2 regions of the Subdoligranulum sp. APC924/74 genome follow, and region 1 is predicted to be linked to the other one. Evidence: riboswitches for the same ligand, from Rfam matches in the RefSeq annotation. Region 1 holds a riboswitch; the other holds the start of a gene.
What was found. Region 1 has a riboswitch for thiamine pyrophosphate ahead of thiW (energy coupling factor transporter S component ThiW). Riboswitches for the same ligand answer to the same signal wherever they lie in the genome.
Positions count from the first base shown of each region.

Region 2: it holds a riboswitch for thiamine pyrophosphate, as region 1 does, so the genes downstream of both, thiT (energy-coupled thiamine transporter ThiT) here and thiW (energy coupling factor transporter S component ThiW) in region 1, are expected to answer to the same signal.

Region 1 covers NZ_PSQF01000098.1:907-8,949, forward strand. The annotation lists gene C4885_RS13970 (nucleoid-associated protein) at 1-362, opposite strand, end outside; gene C4885_RS16550 (hypothetical protein) at 498-815, shown strand; gene cytX (putative hydroxymethylpyrimidine transporter CytX) at 1,025-2,200, opposite strand; gene thiD (bifunctional hydroxymethylpyrimidine kinase/phosphomethylpyrimidine kinase) at 2,197-3,009, opposite strand; gene thiE (thiamine phosphate synthase) at 3,146-3,778, opposite strand; TPP riboswitch at 3,844-3,947, opposite strand; TPP riboswitch at 4,014-4,115, shown strand; gene thiW (energy coupling factor transporter S component ThiW) at 4,421-4,939, shown strand; gene thiM (hydroxyethylthiazole kinase) at 4,956-5,732, shown strand; gene C4885_RS14000 (pyridoxal phosphate-dependent aminotransferase) at 5,967-7,145, opposite strand; gene C4885_RS14005 (DUF1643 domain-containing protein) at 7,424-8,043, opposite strand, start outside.
Region 2 covers NZ_PSQF01000079.1:1,177-12,375, forward strand. The annotation lists gene C4885_RS13030 (methionine ABC transporter permease) at 1-685, shown strand, start outside; gene C4885_RS13035 (low specificity L-threonine aldolase) at 1,146-2,198, opposite strand; gene nagA (N-acetylglucosamine-6-phosphate deacetylase) at 2,562-3,698, opposite strand; gene nagB (glucosamine-6-phosphate deaminase) at 3,748-4,479, opposite strand; gene C4885_RS13050 (PTS transporter subunit EIIB) at 4,659-5,141, opposite strand; gene C4885_RS13055 (PTS transporter subunit EIIC) at 5,358-6,842, opposite strand; gene thiT (energy-coupled thiamine transporter ThiT) at 7,444-8,007, opposite strand; TPP riboswitch at 8,093-8,207, opposite strand; gene C4885_RS13070 (1,4-alpha-glucan branching enzyme) at 8,254-9,966, opposite strand; gene C4885_RS13075 (DUF3810 domain-containing protein) at 10,462-11,199, shown strand, end outside.

The DNA of each region.
Region 1 (8,043 bases):
AAGCCGGGGCGGTAGTTCAGTTTAAGCACCGCATAAAACGGCACACCATCCGCAGCGCAGTCCACCACGGCCAGGTCACCGGAGGGGATGCCCTGATATTGCAGCAGCTGTTCAAAAATCACACCCGCAATACGGCGCGAAAGGTCAATAAAGTCATCGTTGTGCTGCATCTCCTGCAAAAAGGGGGAATCCGGCAGAAAGCGGCAGTTTTTGCTGTCATCGCTGGCAAATGCCTTTTCAATGCAGACGGAAAAATATTCATAAAGGTCAGCATCCAGCTCCATCGGCCGGTCCGAAAGCACCGGTTCCGATGCGCCGGCATCCAGAATATGTAAAATGACCTGATTGATTTTGACATCCATGGGGGCAGCTCCTTTGGTTTGAATTGGACTATCAGTATAGCATATTTTGCCGAAGTTGGACAGGGCAATTTTTGCCTTCCCGCATAAGGGACCATAGCGGCGGGAATCATGATGGGTAGAAAGAAGGGATGCAGAATGAGTACCCGTATCACCCATCAGGCGGATGGCACCGCCCGCGGCCAAACGCAGCAGAACACCGCCAACAGCATTATTGACCTGCGCAAACAGCCCGCCCACACACCCAAGCAGGCCGAGCCCGCCAAGCCGGACTGCTGCGGCCAGCCGCCGGTGCCCGCCCGCCAGAAAAACGCGCGGGAATACCTGGCCGGGCGCAGCCCCGGCGTGATGCAGAGTTACGCCCCCAACGCCGCCGCCAGCCCCGTGGAGGGCTGGGTGGAGGATGACGAAACGGTGCACCGCCTGGCACATTGGAGGGAGGAAGCGATTTATTGAGTGCAGGGTTTGCGGCAAGGCCCGGCAGCGGGACGATGCTAGCATCGTCCCCTACAAATCATTTGCGGCTTTTATCACAATCGGCAAGGTTTCTCTGCGGCGGGATGAGGGCATCCCGCCCTACAGGGATAAAATACCATTTGGCGTGTATACGAAAAAAGCAGAGCTTTTGACAGCTCTGCTTTTGCATTTTATGGGGATTTCTTATTTTATGCCTTGCTCTTGTTCTTTTCCACGCACAGCCCCCACACCACGGTGATGAACATGGTGATGAGCATATCCGGCAGGGTATTGCCCAGCACAAAGTCAATGTTCATCAAGATGCGGTAGATCACAAAGCCCACCAGCCAGATGATCATGCGGGAAGCGGAAAGCTCCTTGGCGGAAACATCCGAATGCAGGATAAAAGCATCGGCAATCTGCACGGCGATCATCGGGGCAAACACAGAGCCGATGAGGTACAGGAAATCGGTGATATCATCCATGGGGAAAATAATCGCGCCCACGGTGCCAATGACGGTCACGATCAAAGCGACCTGCTTGCCCTTGAACTTGGGGGCGATGGTCTCGGCAGAGATACCGGCGCTCCAAGCATCCAGGAAGGTGGTGGTGACGGTAGAGAACACCACGATCAGCAGGCCGACCACTCCAAGGCCAGCCTGCAGCAGGATCTGGGCGATATCGCTCTGGCCGGTATAGATGGCAGCGCCCATGCCAATGAGGTACATCCAGCAGGAAACAACACCGTAAGTAACAGTGCTGGCCAGGGTAGCGGCAAAGGGCTTTTCGGCTTCGCGGGTGTAATCGCTGATGAGCGGCAGCCAGGACAGCGGCATGGCAACGGCCAGCTCCACGGCAGCGCCAAAGCTGAGGGAATCATCCTGCGCGGTCATGATACCGTTGCCGCCAAAGAAGATGACCTTGCACATGACAAGGGTCAGCACGAACAGCAACACCATAACCACCTGGTTGATGCGGCCCAAGTCGGTCAGGCCGATCAGAATCCAGACCAGGATCAATGCGCCGATAACAAGGCACCACAGCCAGGCACCCACACCGGCAATGCCGTTTGCCGCCAGCGCGCCGTCATAAATCATGATGGCTGTCCAGCCGACCAGCTGCAGCACGTTGAGGGCGGCAAACCACAGGCTGCCTTTTTTGCCAAAGCTGAGCTTGGAGGTTTCCATGGCGGAAAGCCCGGTGCGCCCGCCGATGAGACCGGCAAAGAACATCATGGTGCAGCCGATCAGATGGCCCAGCAGGATTGCGGCAAAGCCCTTGGCCATGCCGAGGGGGGCAAAGTAAGTGCCGGTCAGGATCTCAGCAATGGAAACACCAGCGCCGAACCAGATCAGGCTGTTTTGGAATACAGAAGTCTTTTTCATGCTTCGGCCTCCTTGCTCCACTCGTTATCCAATGCAAAGGCGTGGTTCATGGGGCCGGAGCCATGGCCCAGGTCCAGCATGGCGGCCAATGCGCCGGAAATATACGCCTTGGCGCGGCGCACAGCGGTTTCCAGATCATAGCCCTTTGCCAGGTTGGAGGCAATGGCGCTGGACAGGGTGCAGCCGGTGCCGTGGGTGTTGGGGTTATCAATGCGCTGGCCGTTGAACCAGGCGGCGCTGCCATCGGTCAGCACCAGCAGGTCGTTGGCATCGTTCAGGTTATGCCCGCCCTTGCACAGCACATTGCAGCCAAATTTCTGGCTGATCTCTTTAGCGGCGTTTTCCATATCGGCAGCCGTCTTAATGCTGTGGCCGCACAGGATCTCCGCTTCGGGGATGTTGGGGGTAATGACTTCCGCCAGGGGCAAAAGCTCAGTTTCCAGCGCGGTAACTGCGTCCGGTTCCAGCAGGGCTGCGCCGGAGGTTGCCACCATCACGGGGTCCACCACGATATGCTTTGCGCCGTACTGCCGCAGCTTTTGGGCGATCACGCGGATCAGCTCCTGAGAGCTGACCATACCGATCTTGACAGCATCCGGGTAGATATCCGTAAACACGGCATCCAGCTGCTGCGCTAAAAATTCCGGCGTTGAATTCAGGATGCCGGTCACCCCAGTGGTGTTCTGGGCGGTCAGGGCGGTGATGGCGCTCATGGCAAACACGCCGTTCATCGTCATGGTTTTGATGTCGGCCTGAATTCCGGCGCCGCCGCTGGAGTCACTGCCAGCGATTGTCAATGCTGTTCTCATGTTTTTCCTCCTGTTGCCCGTATCGGGCGTGGTTCAGCATCAGGTAAAAATATCCGCCGTGCAAGGTGGTGCCCCCAATGCACAGCGCACCAACAGCGATAGGATGTATCGAACACCCCAAAGCTGCAAGGTCATATTATAACTGCCCGGCCAGGCGGTACAGTTCCCGGCTGGCAGCGCAGGGGTCGGCCTGGGCAAAAATGGCGCTGACAACGGCCACACCGGCCAGCCCCCTGCCCTGCAGCTGCAGCAGGTTGGCGGCGTCAATGCCGCCGATGGCTACAACGGGGATGTTGACCGCCGCCGTTACCGCGCGCATGGTTTCAGCAGTAACAGGGTGGGCGTCCAGCTTGGTGCCGGTCACAAAGGCCGCGCCGCAGCCAAGGTAGTCCGCGCCGTCGGCCTGGGCGGCCAGCGCTTCGGCAGCGTTATGGGCCGATACGCCCAAAATCTTATCCGACCCCAGCAGGGCGCGGGCGCGCTTAGCGGCCATATCGCTCTGGCCCACATGCACGCCGTCCGCCCCGGCTGCCAAAGCAATCTCGACATTATCATCAATCACAAACGGCACATGACGGAAGTGGCACAGGGCGGACAGTTCCTCGGCTTCGGCCAGCAGGTCGTGTTCGTCCAGGCATTTTTCCCGCAGCTGCACAAAGGTTGCCCCGCCGTCAATGGCCTGGGCCACTACATCGGCAAGGCGGCGGCCGTTCAGCCAGGTGCGGTCGGTCACAGCGTACAGGCGCAGCTGCTGCGGCAGAACTTTCATAAACAAAACCTCCAAAAAAGGCAAAACAAAAACGGGCGCGCCGGAAAAAGGCGCACCCGTTTTGTACACGAATGTTGCATTCTCCCTACGTTGGCATTACCCACATCAGGTTCATCGGGTCGGAACCGATTGTTCCCTCTCAGCCATAGTGGCTCCCCATAACGGGTACTATCATACCCCTTTTTGCGGATAAAAACAAGACCTTGACAAAATTCCCGTAAGTGTTTATGATGGGTAACGAAATCAGGGGAGCCTTTTTGGCTGAGAGGAAGCGCTGCTTCGACCCTTAATACCTGATGTGGACCATGCCACCGTAGGAAGACTTTCAACTGTTTTGTTTTGTCTTTTTTGCAGGGGCTCCGCGTTGGGCCCCTGCTTTTTTGTATCATATCAGGGCCGACCCGTTGGGCCGCCTTAGGGGAAAGGAAGGAAAACAGGCATTGTGCCCGAAGCTGCGGGGGAGCGCCCGGAGCTTTGTGATTCAGCGATGGGAAGCCGTGTTCCGGCGTGAGAGGAAGCCAGCAAGCTTCGACCGAACAGCGGGGAGAAGTGTTTGCCCGCTGCGCCCGTACAAGGCGGCTGACGGCAGATGCCTGCGGCAGCCTTCCGCTTTTTTGTTATATTGAAAAAGGAGTACTCGATATGAAAAAGTCCAATACCAAAAAGCTGGCTCTGGCCGGTGTTCTGTGTGCCGTTGCTGTTGTTGGCAGCATGTTTTCTTTCCCTGTATTTGGCAGCAAGTGCGCGCCGGTGCAGCACATGGTCAATGTACTGTGCGCCGTTCTGCTGGGGCCCTGGTACGGCGTTGGTGCCGCATTTGTGGCCAGCCTGCTGCGCAACCTGCTGGGCCTTGGCAGCCTGATGGCGTTCCCCGGCAGCATGTGCGGCGCTTTGCTGTGCGGCATTGTCTACCACAAAACCCACAAGCTTCTGCCCACTTTGATTGGTGAGGTGTTCGGCACCGGCATCATCGGCGGTTTGCTGGCATGGCCGGTTGCCATCTTGTTTATGGGCAAGGCCGCCGGTGACATTGCGTTCTATGCCTACATTGTGCCGTTCCTGGTTTCCACCGTGGGTGGTTCCATCATTGCCGGCATCATCCTGTTTGCACTGGAAAAGAACGGCACCCTGAAATCCATGCAGAACGCCCTGAACAAGTAACACGAGGTTTGTATTTATGTCCGTATCCGCACCGCTGGCTGCCATCCGGGCGCAGCACCCGCTTCTGCACTGCATTTCCAACATTGTTTCTGCCAACGACTGCGCCAACCTGGCGCTAGCCATCGGGGCAAGCCCCATCATGGCCCAGGCCCCGCAGGAAATGGCCGACATTGCCGCTTTGGCCAGCGCCGTTGTGCTGAACACCGGCACCCCGGACGAAGCCAAGTTCACCGCCGCCCGCACCGCCGGTGCCACGGCAAACCGCCGCAGCATCCCTGTCGTGCTGGACCCGGTGGGCGTGGGCGCAAGCCCCTGGCGGCTGGCAAACATCCAGAGCCTTTTGCAGCAGGTGCAGCCCGCCATTGTGCGGGTGAACGCCGGGGAGGCCGCCGCCCTGCTGGGCCTTGGCGGCAGCGAGCACGGGGTAGACAGTCTGACCGCCCCCAAAGCGCCCGCCGGGCTGGCCGCAGCGTTGGCGCAAAAGCTGGGGTGTGTGGTGCTGCTTTCCGGCACCGAGGACCTGATTGCCGATGGTCAGCAGCTCTGCACCGTGCGCGGCGGCAGCGACCGGATGCGCACCGTGACGGGGGCCGGGTGTATGCTTTCCGTTTTGTGTGGGGCGTTTGCCGCCGTACAGCCGGGGGATGCCTTTACCGCTGCCGTGCAGGCCGCACGGTTCTGGAAATCCTGCGCCGAGCAGGCTGAGGACCATGCCGCCGGGGCGGGCAGCTTCCGCGTGGCGCTGTTTGACGCGGCGGGCAGCATGACGGATGAAGTATTTGCCGGGGAATAATTTTTATGGTGGCAACTTAGTTGTACAAGTGCGTTTTTTCCCCCCGTACCCTGCTAGTGACTGATAAAACCATTGCCTTCTTTGTAGGGGCGGGGTCACTGACCCCGCTGCTCCCCTGCCCTAACACAAACAAAAATCAGCAAGGCCCGATACCGGGGTGAATCTCACCGCACGGTATCGGGCCTTGCTCTATATTGCTCTATATTTTATGTATTACTTCCCCGTTTGCCTGCTTTACCCAATCAGGCCGCTGTTCTTGACAGCCTGGACGGCTTCGGTGATTTTTTCCACCGGCAGGGTCAGGGCAAAACGGACGTAGCCTTCACCGGACGGACCAAAGCTGGAGCCGGGGGTGCAGATCACGCCGGCTTTTTCAATCATTTCCATGCAGAACTCCATGCTGGTGCCGTGCCCCTGCGGGACCGGTGCCCAGACGAACATGGAGCCATGGCTGTCCGGCACATCCCAGCCGATGGAGCGGAAGCCCCCGCACAGGGCGTCGCGGCGGCGCTGGTATTCGGCACACTGGGCCTTGATGGGCTCCAGCGGGCCTGTCATAGCGGCAATGGCGGCTTTCTGCTCCGGGATGAACTTGCCGAAATCGATCTGGGTGTGCAGCTTCTTGCATGCGGCAATCACATCGCGGCGGCCCACCAAAAAGCTGATGCGCGCGCCGGTCACGTTGAAGCTCTTGCTCAGGGAGAAGAACTCGACTGCGCAGGTCTCGGCGCCGGGAATGTTGAAGATGCTGTGGCCCACGGCACCATCAAAGATGATATCGCTGTAGGCGTTATCATGGATGAGCAGAATCTTATGTGCATTGCAGAAATCCACGATTTCCTGGTACAGCTCCGGGCTGCCCACGCTGCCCACCGGGTTGGCCGGCAGGGATACGATCATCATCTTGGCCTTATCAGCCACATCGTCGGGGATCTCCTTCACATTGGGCAGGAAGTTATGCTCTTTGGTCAGATGATAGTAGTACGGCACACCGCCGCCCAGCTTGACGCCGGTAATGAACACCGGGTAGCAGGGGTCCGGCAGCAGCACCACATCGCCGTCGTTCAGCAGGGCAAGGCCCATGTGGCCCATGCCGTCCTGGCTGCCGTTAAAGCTCATGATCTGGTCCGGGGTTATGCCGTCCACATCAAAGCGGCGCTTGTAATAAGCGCACACGGTATTCAGCAGTTCCGGCAGGTCCCGCAGGGAATACTTCCAGTTTTCGCTCACCATGGCGGCATCGCACAATGCCTGCTTGATGTGCGGCATCGGCTCAAAGTCCGGGGTACCGACCGAAAGATTGTACAACTTTTTGCCCTGTGCTTCCAGGGCCACCTTTTTATCATTCAGGGCGGCAAAAATTTCCGCGCCGAACAGGTCCAGCCGTTTTGAAAATTCCACTTCAAATGCCATGATTTTCTATCTCCTCTCCCAAGCCTGGGGTTATCCTCTATCCGGCAATACCAAATCATTCTAAGGCAATACCGCATAATTCCCGCCTGACGGCTTAAGCACCACTTCGGCGGCTGCGGCACGGCATCTGCGTTGCCAAAATGCTCGATAAGACATCCAGTATTATCTGCGCTTTTGGCTTAGCATCTGCCGCACCTCGCTCGCCGTATCGGCACTTAGAATTATGCGGTATTGCCCTAAGCGCCGATACAGCGGGAATCATCTGGTATTGCTCTATCTCACTTTGCACGCTGAGCGCACAAATAGGCATCAATATCAAAGTCCAGCAGCTGCGTATCCTTTTTTAAGTACAGCGGGTGGTGCGGCTGGCCGGATTTTAACAGCGGGCCTGCCGTGTACCACTTTGCGCCTGCCGCTTTGCCGTCGGCGGCAAAATCCTGCATACAGTCCATCAGGTAATCCCGTTTCAGGATGATGTTCCCCCACGCCGCCCACACGGCAGGCTGGTCCGACAAAGACAGCAGGTACCGGAACGCCTTGCGGTTTTCCGCGTGCAGGGCGGGGTTCAGCGCATGCTCCATATCATCGGGGCGGGTGGCGCGCTGGGCGTACACGTTGAACATCAAAAAGCTGTCATACCCGTTAGCCAGGGCAATGCGCTGGGCGCTCTGCAAGGTGGGATCCAGGGCATCCGGGGCCGCGGTGGATGGGTTGATACCTACGCAGATCAGCGGCTTTTTGCCGCGGGTGCCCAAAATGTAACGGTACTCGGAGTAGGTATTGGGCACATACAGCCAGCGGGCCGCATCATAATCCGGGGAAGGCTGCAGCGCCGCCTGCAAAGCGGGTTCAAACAGCGCCAGTTCCAGCCCGGCGGTGGGACCTTTTGGGATATGCA
Region 2 (11,199 bases), on a different contig from region 1:
GGACTGGCAGACTTTTTTGGATGTTCTGCCTTCCATCCCGGCAGAAACCTGGGATACTTTTTACTCTACCGTGGTGTCCACCCTGTTTGCACTGGTCATCGGCCTGCCGCTTGGTGTGTTGCTGGTAACGGGTGAGCCCGGTGGTGTGCGTCCGCTGCCCCGCTGGGTCATGCGGTTGCTGAACGGCGTAATCAACCTGCTGCGCAGTGTGCCGTTCTTGATCTTGATGATCATTGTCATTCCGCTGTCCCGCTTGATCGTGGGCACTTCTATTGGCACGGTGGCATCCATTGTGCCGCTGGTCATTGCATCCTTCCCGTTTGTGTCCCGTCTGGTGGAAACCAGCATCCGTGAGGTGGATTCCGGCGTGGTGGAAGCAGCCCAGAGCATGGGGGCAACCCCGCTGCAGATCATCACCAAGGTGCTGATCCCAGAAAGCATGCCCAGCCTGATTGCCAACGCAACCATTGCTGCCACAACCATTCTGGGCTATGGCGCTATGGCAGGTGTGATCGGCGGCGGCGGCCTGGGCAAGGTTGCCATCAACTATGGCTACTACCGCTATAACCTGGTGCTGGAAATTTTTGCAACTGCGCTGCTGGTTGTGCTGGTGCAGGTGCTGCAAAGCATTGGCACCCGCCTGGCCACCAGGTGCGACAAGCGCGTGCAGAAAACCAAAGGCTAAAATAAAACGATAAAAAGCGAAACGGCTGGCCGTGCAGACAAAATCACCTGCACGGCCAGCCGCTTTTTGTGTGCTTTTGGGCTTATTGGCATCGCTTTTGCTTATTCAAAATTTGTTCACCAAATCTTACCAAATCGTTCAGAACTCTTTAACGAGGTTTCCATAATCTGCCCGTATAATAACAGTGTACTCGAAAGAGAGAAACAAAAACGTAAACGACGTTTTAAAACATCCACTGCGTCCTTCGCCATGCCAGACGCCCGCAGCAATCGCAGCGGCCGCCGGCGAAGGCCAGACAACCAACAATGCCGGGCAACCGGCTTTACATACATTTCTCCTCCTTCTCCTTCCTTTCCAATTTGTTACGAAAAAAAACATGCGCCCTTTGCAGCGGCCAAGGCTTCGCAGCCTGCCCAACGCAAAGGGCGCATCGTTTATTATTTCAGAATATACTTTATCATCACAGACTGGCAATATCCGCCAACAGGGCGTCTACGTCCTCGTCACGGGTGGCCCAGCTGGTGCAGAACCGCACGGCAGTGTGCTCGGCGTCCGGCTTGGCGGTCAGGGTCATGGCGTACTTTTCGCTCAGGGCATTGTACCAGCTGTTGGGCAGGATGGGGAACTGCTGGTTGGTGGGGGAATCAAACAGCATGGCGCATCCCTTTGCTTCAAACGCAGCGCGGATGCGCATGGCCTGGCGGTCCGCCTTAGCGGCCATAGTGTAATAGGGGCTGGAACCGGTGCCGTCCTCGCCGTTCAGCAGGGCAAGGAATTGCAGCCCCAGCAGGCGGCCCTTGGCCAGCATGGCGCCGTGCTGCTTGATGGCGTAGCGGAAATCCTGGTCCAGATCGGGGTTATTGATGACAACAGCTTCGCCAAACAGCGCACCGCACTTGGTTCCACCCAGGTAGAACACATCGCACAGGTTGGCATAATCCTGCAGGTTCAGATCATTGGCTTCGCTGGCAAGGCCGTAAGCCATGCGGGCACCATCCACAAACAGGTACAGGCCGCAGTCATAGCAGGTGGCGGAAAGGTCGGTCAGCTCCTCCTTGGTGTACAGGGTGCCGTCCTCAGTGGGGTTGGAGATATACACCATGCCGGGCTGGGCAATGTGCTCGTGGCTGGCATCGGCCCAGTGAGCATCATAAGCATCCCTCACCTGCTGGGCGGTAATTTTGCCCTGCACGCTGGGCAGGGCAAGGCACTTGTGGCCGGTGGCTTCCACCGCGCCGGTTTCATGTACATTGATATGCCCGCTGTCGGCACACAGCACGCCCTGCCAGGGTTTTAACAGGGCATCCACCACGGTAAAGTTGGCCTGGGTGGCACCCACAAAAAAGTGGACTCCGGCATCCGGGGCATCGCACAGCTTACGGATCAGGCCGCGGGCCTGATCGCAGTAATCGTCCATGCCGTAACCGGGGGTCTGTTCCAGATTGGTCTTTTGCAGCAGGTCCAGCACCGGCTGGGCGGCACCCTCGCCATAATCACATTCAAAGCGGATCATAAGATCGCTCCTTTCCGTTTTAACCGTTCGCTGCGGGCAGAGTACCCGACAGCATACTTATCCATTATAAAGTCTGTACCGTTTTTTGTAAAGGCAATACCGCATCATTCTAAGTGCCGATACGGCGAGCGAGGTGCGGCAGATGCTAAGCCAAAAGCGCAGATAATACTGGATGTCTTATCGAGCATTTTGGCAACGCAGATGCCGTGCCGCAGCTGCCGGAGCGGTGCTTAAGCCGCAAGGCGGGAATTGTGCGGTGTTGCCTAAAGAAAGCACTGTGCAGAAAAGCCGCAGCAGCGGCGTACAGGGAGCAAAACAAAAAATCCGGACGCTTTTTGGCAAGCGCCCGGATTTTCAACAAGTTCAGCGGTTATCGTGGATAACTTTGCCCTTTTGCACCACGGCAAGGATGTTCAGGTCATCATCGGCCAGAACCACGTTGCCATAGCGCCCGGCGGCCAAAGAGCCATAATCAGCATCAACGCCAATGCTCCGGGCCGGGTTTTCGGTCGCGGCGCGCACCGCGCTTTCCAGCGGAACGCCCATCTCGCACACAGCACGGCGCATGCAGTCATACAGGCAGGTAGCGCTGCCGGCGATGGTATCGGGGTGTTCGGTCAGGGTGGCGCGGGGGCCGCGCACCGTAACGGCCTGGCCGCCCAGGCTATAAGCGCCGTCCGGCAGCCCGCAGGCCATCATGCTGTCCGCAATCAGGATCACATGGTCATCCCCGAAGGTGTTAAAGGTAAAGCGCACCACAGCGGGGTGAATGTGAACATTATCGGTGATCAGCTCCACATCGGCACCGTCTTCCAGCGCGGCAATAATGGGGCCGGGGGCGCGGTGGGTGATGCCGGGCATGGCGTTATACAGGTGGGTCATGTGGCTGGCACCGGCGGCAAACGCAGCCTTGGCGGTATCATAATCCGTGCAGGTGTGGGCAATCGAGATGCACACCTCGTTGTGGCAGTCACGGATAAAATCCAGATTGCCGGGTTCTTCCGGGGCAACGTCCACCAGCTTGATCAACCCGCCGCTGCGTGCCTGCAGCCGGCGGAACATGGCGGCATCGGCCCCCTGCACATACTTGGGGTTCTGTGCGCCGATCTTTTTGGGGCTGATGTAAGGGCCTTCCATGTTGATGCCGACCAAGTCAGCACCCTGACCGTTCTTGTGGGCGGCGGCCACATCCATAATGCCGTTCAAAATCTCCTCGCTGAACGTCATGGTGGCGGGGCAGATGGCCAACACGCCTTTGCTGGCCTCAAAATCGGCAATGGCCTGCAAGCCGGCTTCATCGGCATCGCAGAAATCATGCCCGACAGCACCGTGGAAATGAATATCCACCAAACCGGGCAGAGCATAGGCACCGTTGGCATCCAGAACTTCCTCGCCCTCCAGCGGGGGCGCACCAAAGGCAATGCGGCCATCCCGGATGGTCAGATCCCCTGTTTTGAAGGTATGTTCCGGCGTATAAATTTTTGCATTTTTGATAATCATTGAGAAATTTCCTCTTATCAGTTATGCAGTAAGGGCTTGAGCGATACGCTTAGTCCAGCTTGGAAGCAGCTTCGGCATCCAGCACCAGGGTGAAATCCGGGTGCATCTGCAGGATGGAAGCGGGAACTTCCGGCGTGACGGGGCCGAAGAAAGCTTTCTTAATGATGTCAGCCTTGCCAACGCCGTTGGCAACCATCAGAACCTTGCGGGCCTGCATGATGGTTTTGATGCCCATGGTGTAGGCTTCTTTCGGGACCAGATCTTCGTTGTTGTCAAAGAAGCGCTTGTTGGCCTCAATGGTCTCTTTGGTCAGGTGGACACAGTGGGTGCCAAGCTCAAAAGCGGCACCCGGCTCGTTAAAGCCAATGTGGCCATCGTGGCCAATGCCCAGCAGCTGCAGATCCACGCCGCCCAGATGCTGGATGATTTCATCATAGTGGGAGCACTCGGCAGCAGCATCCATGTTGGTGCCGGCAGGCATATGGATGGCTTCGGGGCGGATGTTGACCAGGTCAAACAGGTTACGGTGCATGAAGGACCAGTAGCTTTCGGGATGCTCGCGGGGCAGACCGCGGTATTCGTCCAGGTTGACGGTGTTTACTTCCGCAAAATCAAGGTCGCCCTTGTTGTACCATTCAACCAGCTGTTTGTAGGTGCCAACGGGGGTGCCGCCGGTTGCCAGGCCCAGCACGCAGTTGGGCTTCATGATGACCTGTGCCGAGATGATATTGGCCGCTTTGCGGGACATATCATAATAATCTTTTGCACGAATAATTTTCATGGGGAACATCTCCTTATTCTTTTTTTGTGCGCGGACAGCCATTACCTATAGTATAGCACAAACACCACAAAGAAACTAGAGATTGTAGAAAAAAGAGAGAAAAAACAAAGAAATATTTTAGGAAAATATAACAAAAAATCCTGGCTCCGGAAGCCGGAACCAGGATGGGGAACGCTGCCTTACAGCAGCTTTTGCAGTTCTTCGTAAACAAAGCGGACCTGCGTGCCAAGAATGACCTGGCAGGCCGTGGGGGTGGAGCGGATCACACCGGAAGCTCCGGCGGATTTGAGTGCCTTTTCGTCCACCTTAGCACCGTCTTTCAGCTGGAAGCGCAGCCGTGTGGCGCAGCAGCTGGCTTTTTGCACATTGGCCTTACCGCCCAGCGCAGCCAGAATGTTGGCGGCAATGCCGGCATGGTCAAGGTCGGCTTTTACCACACCCTCGTTTTCCGCCTCTTTCTTTTTTTGCAGCGCGGCCTTGCTGGTGGAGCGCGCCACAAAGAAGCAGATAACCGCGGCCACAGCCAGCAGCACGGGGATCACGATCCAAACCTTGGGGGCGGCGGGGGCAAGGGCAACGCCGCCGGCAATCACGGCGGCGCACAAAATCAGGGCCAGCACCAAAAAAGCAGGCGACCGGCAGATGCGTTGGAATGAGTTCATGTTACAAAGTACCTCCTTGGGTAGTGTATTTTTGCCGCTGCGGCAAACCCGCAGGAGGCATTTATAGTTCTGATTTTAACATAATCAAGCAAGAAAAGAAAGAGTTAAACGCCAGCTTTTGCCCACCAAAACAAAAAAGCCGCAGGCAGGGCCATGGCGGCCAGCCTGCGGCGTGGAACAAAGGAACCAGAACCCTTGCCCTTGCTGTTACTTAAATTACAGCATCTTCTTCAGTTCATCGAACACGAACTGAACCTGAGGCCCGATGACAACCTGGCAGGAAGTCTTGGACGGGCGGATGACACCGGCAGCACCGGCAGCCTTGACAGCCTTTTCATTCACAGCGGAAGAATCTTTCACTTCAAGGCGCAGGCGGGTTGCGCAGTAGTCAGCACCGGTAATGTTCTCCTTGCCGCCGACAGCAGCCAGAACACCGGTAGCAATCGCAGTGTAGTTGTTGTTGGAAAGCTTGATGTTCTTTTCGCTTTCTTCCACATCGTCGTCCTCACGGCCGGGGGTCTTGAGGTCAAACTTGGTGATAGCGAAGTAGAAGACAAAGTAGAACACAAGAAAAGCGGCAATGCCCAGAGGAATGATCATCCAAGTCTTGGCAGCTGCGGGCAGGGAAGCGGAGAAAACCAGGTCCGTTGCGCCTGCGGAGAAGCAGAAGCCAGCGCGGAAACCGGAGTAGTAGGTGATGATGGTGAAAATGCCGTACAGAGCAGCATAAACAACATACAGGGGGAAGCACAGGAACATGAAGCCGAACTCAAACGGCTCGGTAACGCCGCAGACGAAAGCGCAGATAGCGGCGGAAACAACCAGACCGATAGCAGCCTTCTTGTTCTTTGCGGTGCGGACCATAGCCAGTGCAGCGCCGGGGATACCGAACATCATGCAGGGGAAGAAGCCGGACATGTACATGCCAAGGTCCCAGCCCACGTCAGCACTGGTCTCGCCAGCCCAGAAGTGTTTCAGGTCGCCCAGGCCGATGGTGTCAAACCAGAACACGTTGTTCAAAGCGTGGTGCAGGCCGGTGGGGATGAGCAGACGGTTCAGGAAAGCATAGATACCTGCGCCGATGCCGCTCAAGCCGGCAATGCCGTTGCCCAGAGCAACCAGAATGCCGAAGATAACGGGCCAGACGAACAGCAGGATAACAGAAGTCACGATGGAAACCAAAGCGGTCATGATAGCAACGCTGCGCTTGCCGCTGAAGAATGCCAGCCAGTCAGGCAGCTTGGTGCTCTTGAACTTGTTGTAGCAGGTGGCGCCGATGACAGCAGCCAGGATGCCGATGAAGGAGTTGCCGGCGATCTTGCTGAAAGCAATGTAATCAACGGTGCCTTCTTCCAGGGTGGAACCAACAGCAGCGCGGATGGTGCCCACAACACCGGGGCTGAGCAGCTGCTGCATCATCAAAAAGCTGACCAGACCAGCCAGACCAGCGGTGCCGTCATGGTCGTCTGCCAGGCCGACAGCTGCGCCGATGGCGAACAGCCAAGCCATGTTATCGATCAGAGCGCCGCCAGCCTTGACCAGCAGGAAGCCGACCGTGTAAGCAGCACCGGTAGTAGGACCTTCAGCACCCATAACGGCGGGAGCCAGAGCGTAGCCAATACCCATCAGAATACCACAGACGGGCAGCGCGGCAACGGGCAGCATCAACGCCTTGCCGAGCTTTTGCAGCCATTTCATCATAAGATACATTCCTCCTAATACGGACGTATTTTGCCGGGGTGAAGCTAATGCCCCCGGTGGGGATTGCAAAACCGCTCTGGTTAGCAAAATTCCCGTTCATGCAGTGGTAAATAGGAACATTGTTTGCGGTGTAACAATCTGTTAAATCTATTTTAACATATTTTCAATAAATTGCAAATGTATTTTGTCAAAATAGCACAATGCCGAAAAAACAAAGGTGACTTTGGTTATATTGCTAAAAATATAACGCATTTTGACCGAAACTTGAAAGAAAGACAGGTGCCCCGGCGCTTTAACGAAACAAAGAGATAGATAAAGATAACATAAAGTGAGCGTTTTTTGCTAAAATATTGCAACAAAAATACATTTGAAAAAACTGTACAAAAACGCATTTCTGTAATAGTTAGCAGCTGAAACGGGCAGCTGCTGGTGCAGGGCAAAAAACGTGCGGTGCGGCTGGCGGGCGGGGCGGAAAATGTGATGTCTGCCATGGTAAAACTTTTGTGCAGCAGGTACGGGCAAATCAAGAAAAAAGGAAATAAAAAATCCTGGGACGCCGTAAAAACGGCACCCCAGGCAAACGGAGTTGAAAATGGCAAAATCAGTTGTTGGCGCTGAACAGCTGGGGCGCAGCCTTGTACAGCAGCACCACGGCAATGGTGGTCATAATACCTTCCGGCAGCATGTAGGAGCCGTTGTAAGTCAGGCTGTAGATCCACGCGGGCAGACCATCGCTCAGGTTGCCCCAGATCAGCACGCCGGACAAAAAGCTGCACAGGAAACGCAGCACGCACACGGCGGCGGAGCCCACGGCCACGCCGACCAGCTTGTTTTTGAACGGCTTGGCAAACACGCAGGCAAGCCCCAGAAAGGAGAAGGCCAGCACATAATCCAGCAGGATCATGCCCACCAAAGGCAGCAGGCCGGGCGCCGGGGGCGCATAAAAGCCCAGCAGCATCTGCAGCAGGCTGTTCACAAAGCCGGTGAACAGGCCCCACTTGACCCCGTGGCGGAAGGATACCAGAATGAACGGCACCATGCTGAACAGCGTGATGGAGCCGCCGTTGGGCAGCTCATAGATTTTGATGTTGGCCAGGATGGTGCCCAGCGCAATCATCAGGGCGCATTCTACCATAATGCGCGTTTTGGTGTAAGAGGATGACATATACATACCACTCCTGAAAAATAGTACATAAAAACAAGAAAAGCGCCCGCAGGTACAGCGGGCGCCAAAAGCGTTGTGAGCAGTATATAACCACAGCAAAACTTCCTACGCCGGCATTACCCGGATCAGGTATAGGGTGCTCAAAACACAGTTGCTTTGATCTCAGCCGGAGATGCCCTCCAGCGCCCCTGTTCTTATGTCCGGTTCCCAGTATAGCAGGAAATGCCGATTTGTCAAGGCGGAAAACTACTCGATCTGCCAAATTCCGCCGCTTAACGGTGCAAGGTCCAGCGCCAGCCATCCGTTGGCAATGGGGCGGGGAGCATTATCCACCCAGCCCGCGGCAAACAGCGGCAGGGCACAGCTGCCCCAGCCCGGCTTTAGCCCAAACCCCTGTACAGCCTGTGTGCCGGTGTTCAGGGCGCACAAAAGTGTTTCACAGCCGGCCTGCAACGTAAAGCCCAGCACGCCGGTGCTTGCATCCTGCGCGGTCCAGGCAAAGCTTTGGGGCGCATACAGCGCCGGGTGTGCCAGGCAGAAAGCATTCAGCGCCTTACTGTAATCAGCCAGGGCGCGGTGCCCGGCGTCCGCCAGCATAGCCCAGTTCGGCTCCCGGCCATCGGTAAAGGCATCCGGCTGGCCGAACTCCACCCCCGCAAACAGCAGGCTTTTGCCGGGGCGGGCGGCCTGTAATAACAGCAGCAGCCGCATCTGGGCCAGCTTTTCTTCTACATTGCCATACAGGCGGGTGAAAATGCTGGCGGGGTGGTTTTCATCGTGGCTCAGCGCGTTGATGCCCTGCACCGTGCCAAAGGGGCCAAAGCTGCCGCACAACTGCCGGAACAGAGCGCTGCGCCCGCCGAACGGCGCGGCAAAATAGGCCAGCGTATCCTGTGTCCAGCCGATCTCCCACACATAGTCAAAGCCCAGCCCGCCGCTGGCGGTATCGGAGGTGGCGTTCATGGAACCGGCGCTGTCCTCTGCCACCAGCATGCAGCCGGGGAACCGCGCGTGCAGCCCGGCTGTCAGCGTTTTGAAAAACTCTGCTGCCTGCCAGCCGTTGGGGCAGTGGTACAGCGCGTTGCCGATGGCATCCACCCGCAGGCCGTCGCACCGGCACACCTGCAGCCAGAACGCCGCCGAACTGAGCAGAAAGCTGCGCACCGGCGGGCTGGCCAGATCAAAGTTCAGGCTGCCCCAGTCGCTGGGGCCGGATTCAAATAAAGGCGCACCGTCAAAACAGGCCAGGCGGTCGGCATCCGGCGCAAAATGGACCGGCACAAAATCCATCAGCACGGCAATGCCTGCGGCGTGCAGGGCATCCACCAGCGCGGCAAAGCCTGCAAACCCGCCAATGCGCTGGGTGGGGGCAAAATACCCGCACCCCTGGTAGCCCCAGCTGCCGTCAAACGGGTATTCTGCCAGCGGCAAAAACTCCACATGGGTGTAGTGGTGCTCCACAAGATAGGGTACCAGACTTTTTGCCAGCTCCGGCCCGGTGTAATAGCGGCCGTCCCAATGGCGGTGCCAGCTGGCGGCGTGCAGTTCGTAAATCAGAACGGGAGCATCCCGGCGGGCACCGCGCAGCAAGGGAGCGGCGAACGGGTAATTCGGCTCCGCCAGGCGGGAAGCCGTGCCGGGCAGAGCTTCAAACGCAAAGGCAAACGGGTCTGCCCGCAGCTGCCAGCTGCCGTCCGGCCCCTGAATGTTATACTTGTACAGCTGCCCAAGCTGCGCCTGGGGCACCCGCCCGCGCCACAGGCCGTCCTCACAAAAGGTGAGCTCGGCGGCGGAATAGAGATCCCAGCCGTTCCAGTCACCCAGCAGCTGCACGCGGCGGGCGTGCGGCGCCCACAGGGTAAACAGCCAGCCGCGCCCCGGCCCCGCCGGGTGGGAACCCAGCAGGCGGTAAGCGTCAAAGCTGATGCCGCAGAAAAACTCTTCCACATCCGGCCGCATCGCTCTGCCCCCTTACCCTGCAAAATTGAACGTGTGTTAAATAAACTTATTATAACATAGGCACGGCCCTTGCGCAAACAGGGGGCGGCCCGTATAATAAAATGGTGTGTCTGAAACGTCGAAAATATCGTCTATTTCTACAAATATGGCGGGATTTTGTGTTAAGGCAGTACCGCATAATTCCCGCCTTACGGCTTAAGCACCGCTCCGGCGGCTGCGGAACGGCATCTGCGTTGCCAAAATGCTCGATAATACATCCAGTATTATCTGCGCTTTTGGCTTAGCATCTGCCGCACCTCGCTCGCCGTATCGGCACTTAGAATTATGCGGTATTGCCTTAAAAGGTCTTGAAATCCACAAAGGATTCCTGCGGCTCTTTGCCTTACATCCTGCTTGTGTTTGCGAAATATCCGTCATTTTCTTTGTTTTCAGATACACCAGATACACCTTAGAAAAATTATGAGATAAAAGTTGCGATAAATAGGGGAAAACAAGATGCAGAAAAAAGTATCAGCCGCCGTGCGTGCATTTGGCCGCGCCCACAAAGCCGGGCTGGCCCTGCTGGGCGGCGGGGCGGCGGCGCTGGGTGTGTTCTGGGCCGCACGCCGCAGTGCCGCGGCCATGCAGTGGTGGGTGGAGTATGTTTCCATGCCGGTCAAGCGGTTTGCTTCTGCGCTGGTGGAGCCGCTACCCTTCAGCTTTTGTGAGCTGGCTGCCACGGCGGCCATTCTGATCTGCCTGGTTCGGCTGGTGCAGCGCATTGTGCGGGCTATGCACCGCAAACAGGCAGGCTTTGCCGCCTGGGTGCTGCATGTGGGCACCGCGGCGGTGTGGATCTATGCCGGGGTGTGCGCTTTGTGGGGCACCCAGTATTATGCACCCAGCTTTGCCGCGCAGGCCAACATGCAGGCCCCGGCCCTGAGCGTGGAACAGCTGGCCGCCACCACCGTGTGGTTTGCCGAGCAGGTGAACGCCGCCGCTGATACCGTCCCACGGGACGAAACCGGTCTGTTCGCCGTGAGCAAGGAGAAAATTTTGCTGAACACCGGCCATGTGTATGACGGCATTGTGGCGGAATATCCCTTTTTGGCCGGGCCGCACCGCAGCCCCAAACCGGCGTTTTATTCCAAGCTGATGAGCGCGGCAGGCTTTACCGGCTACCTGTGCCCCCTGTTTGGCGAGAGCACCCTGAATGTGGACTGCCCGGCGGTGTTTTTGCCCGCCACCATTGCG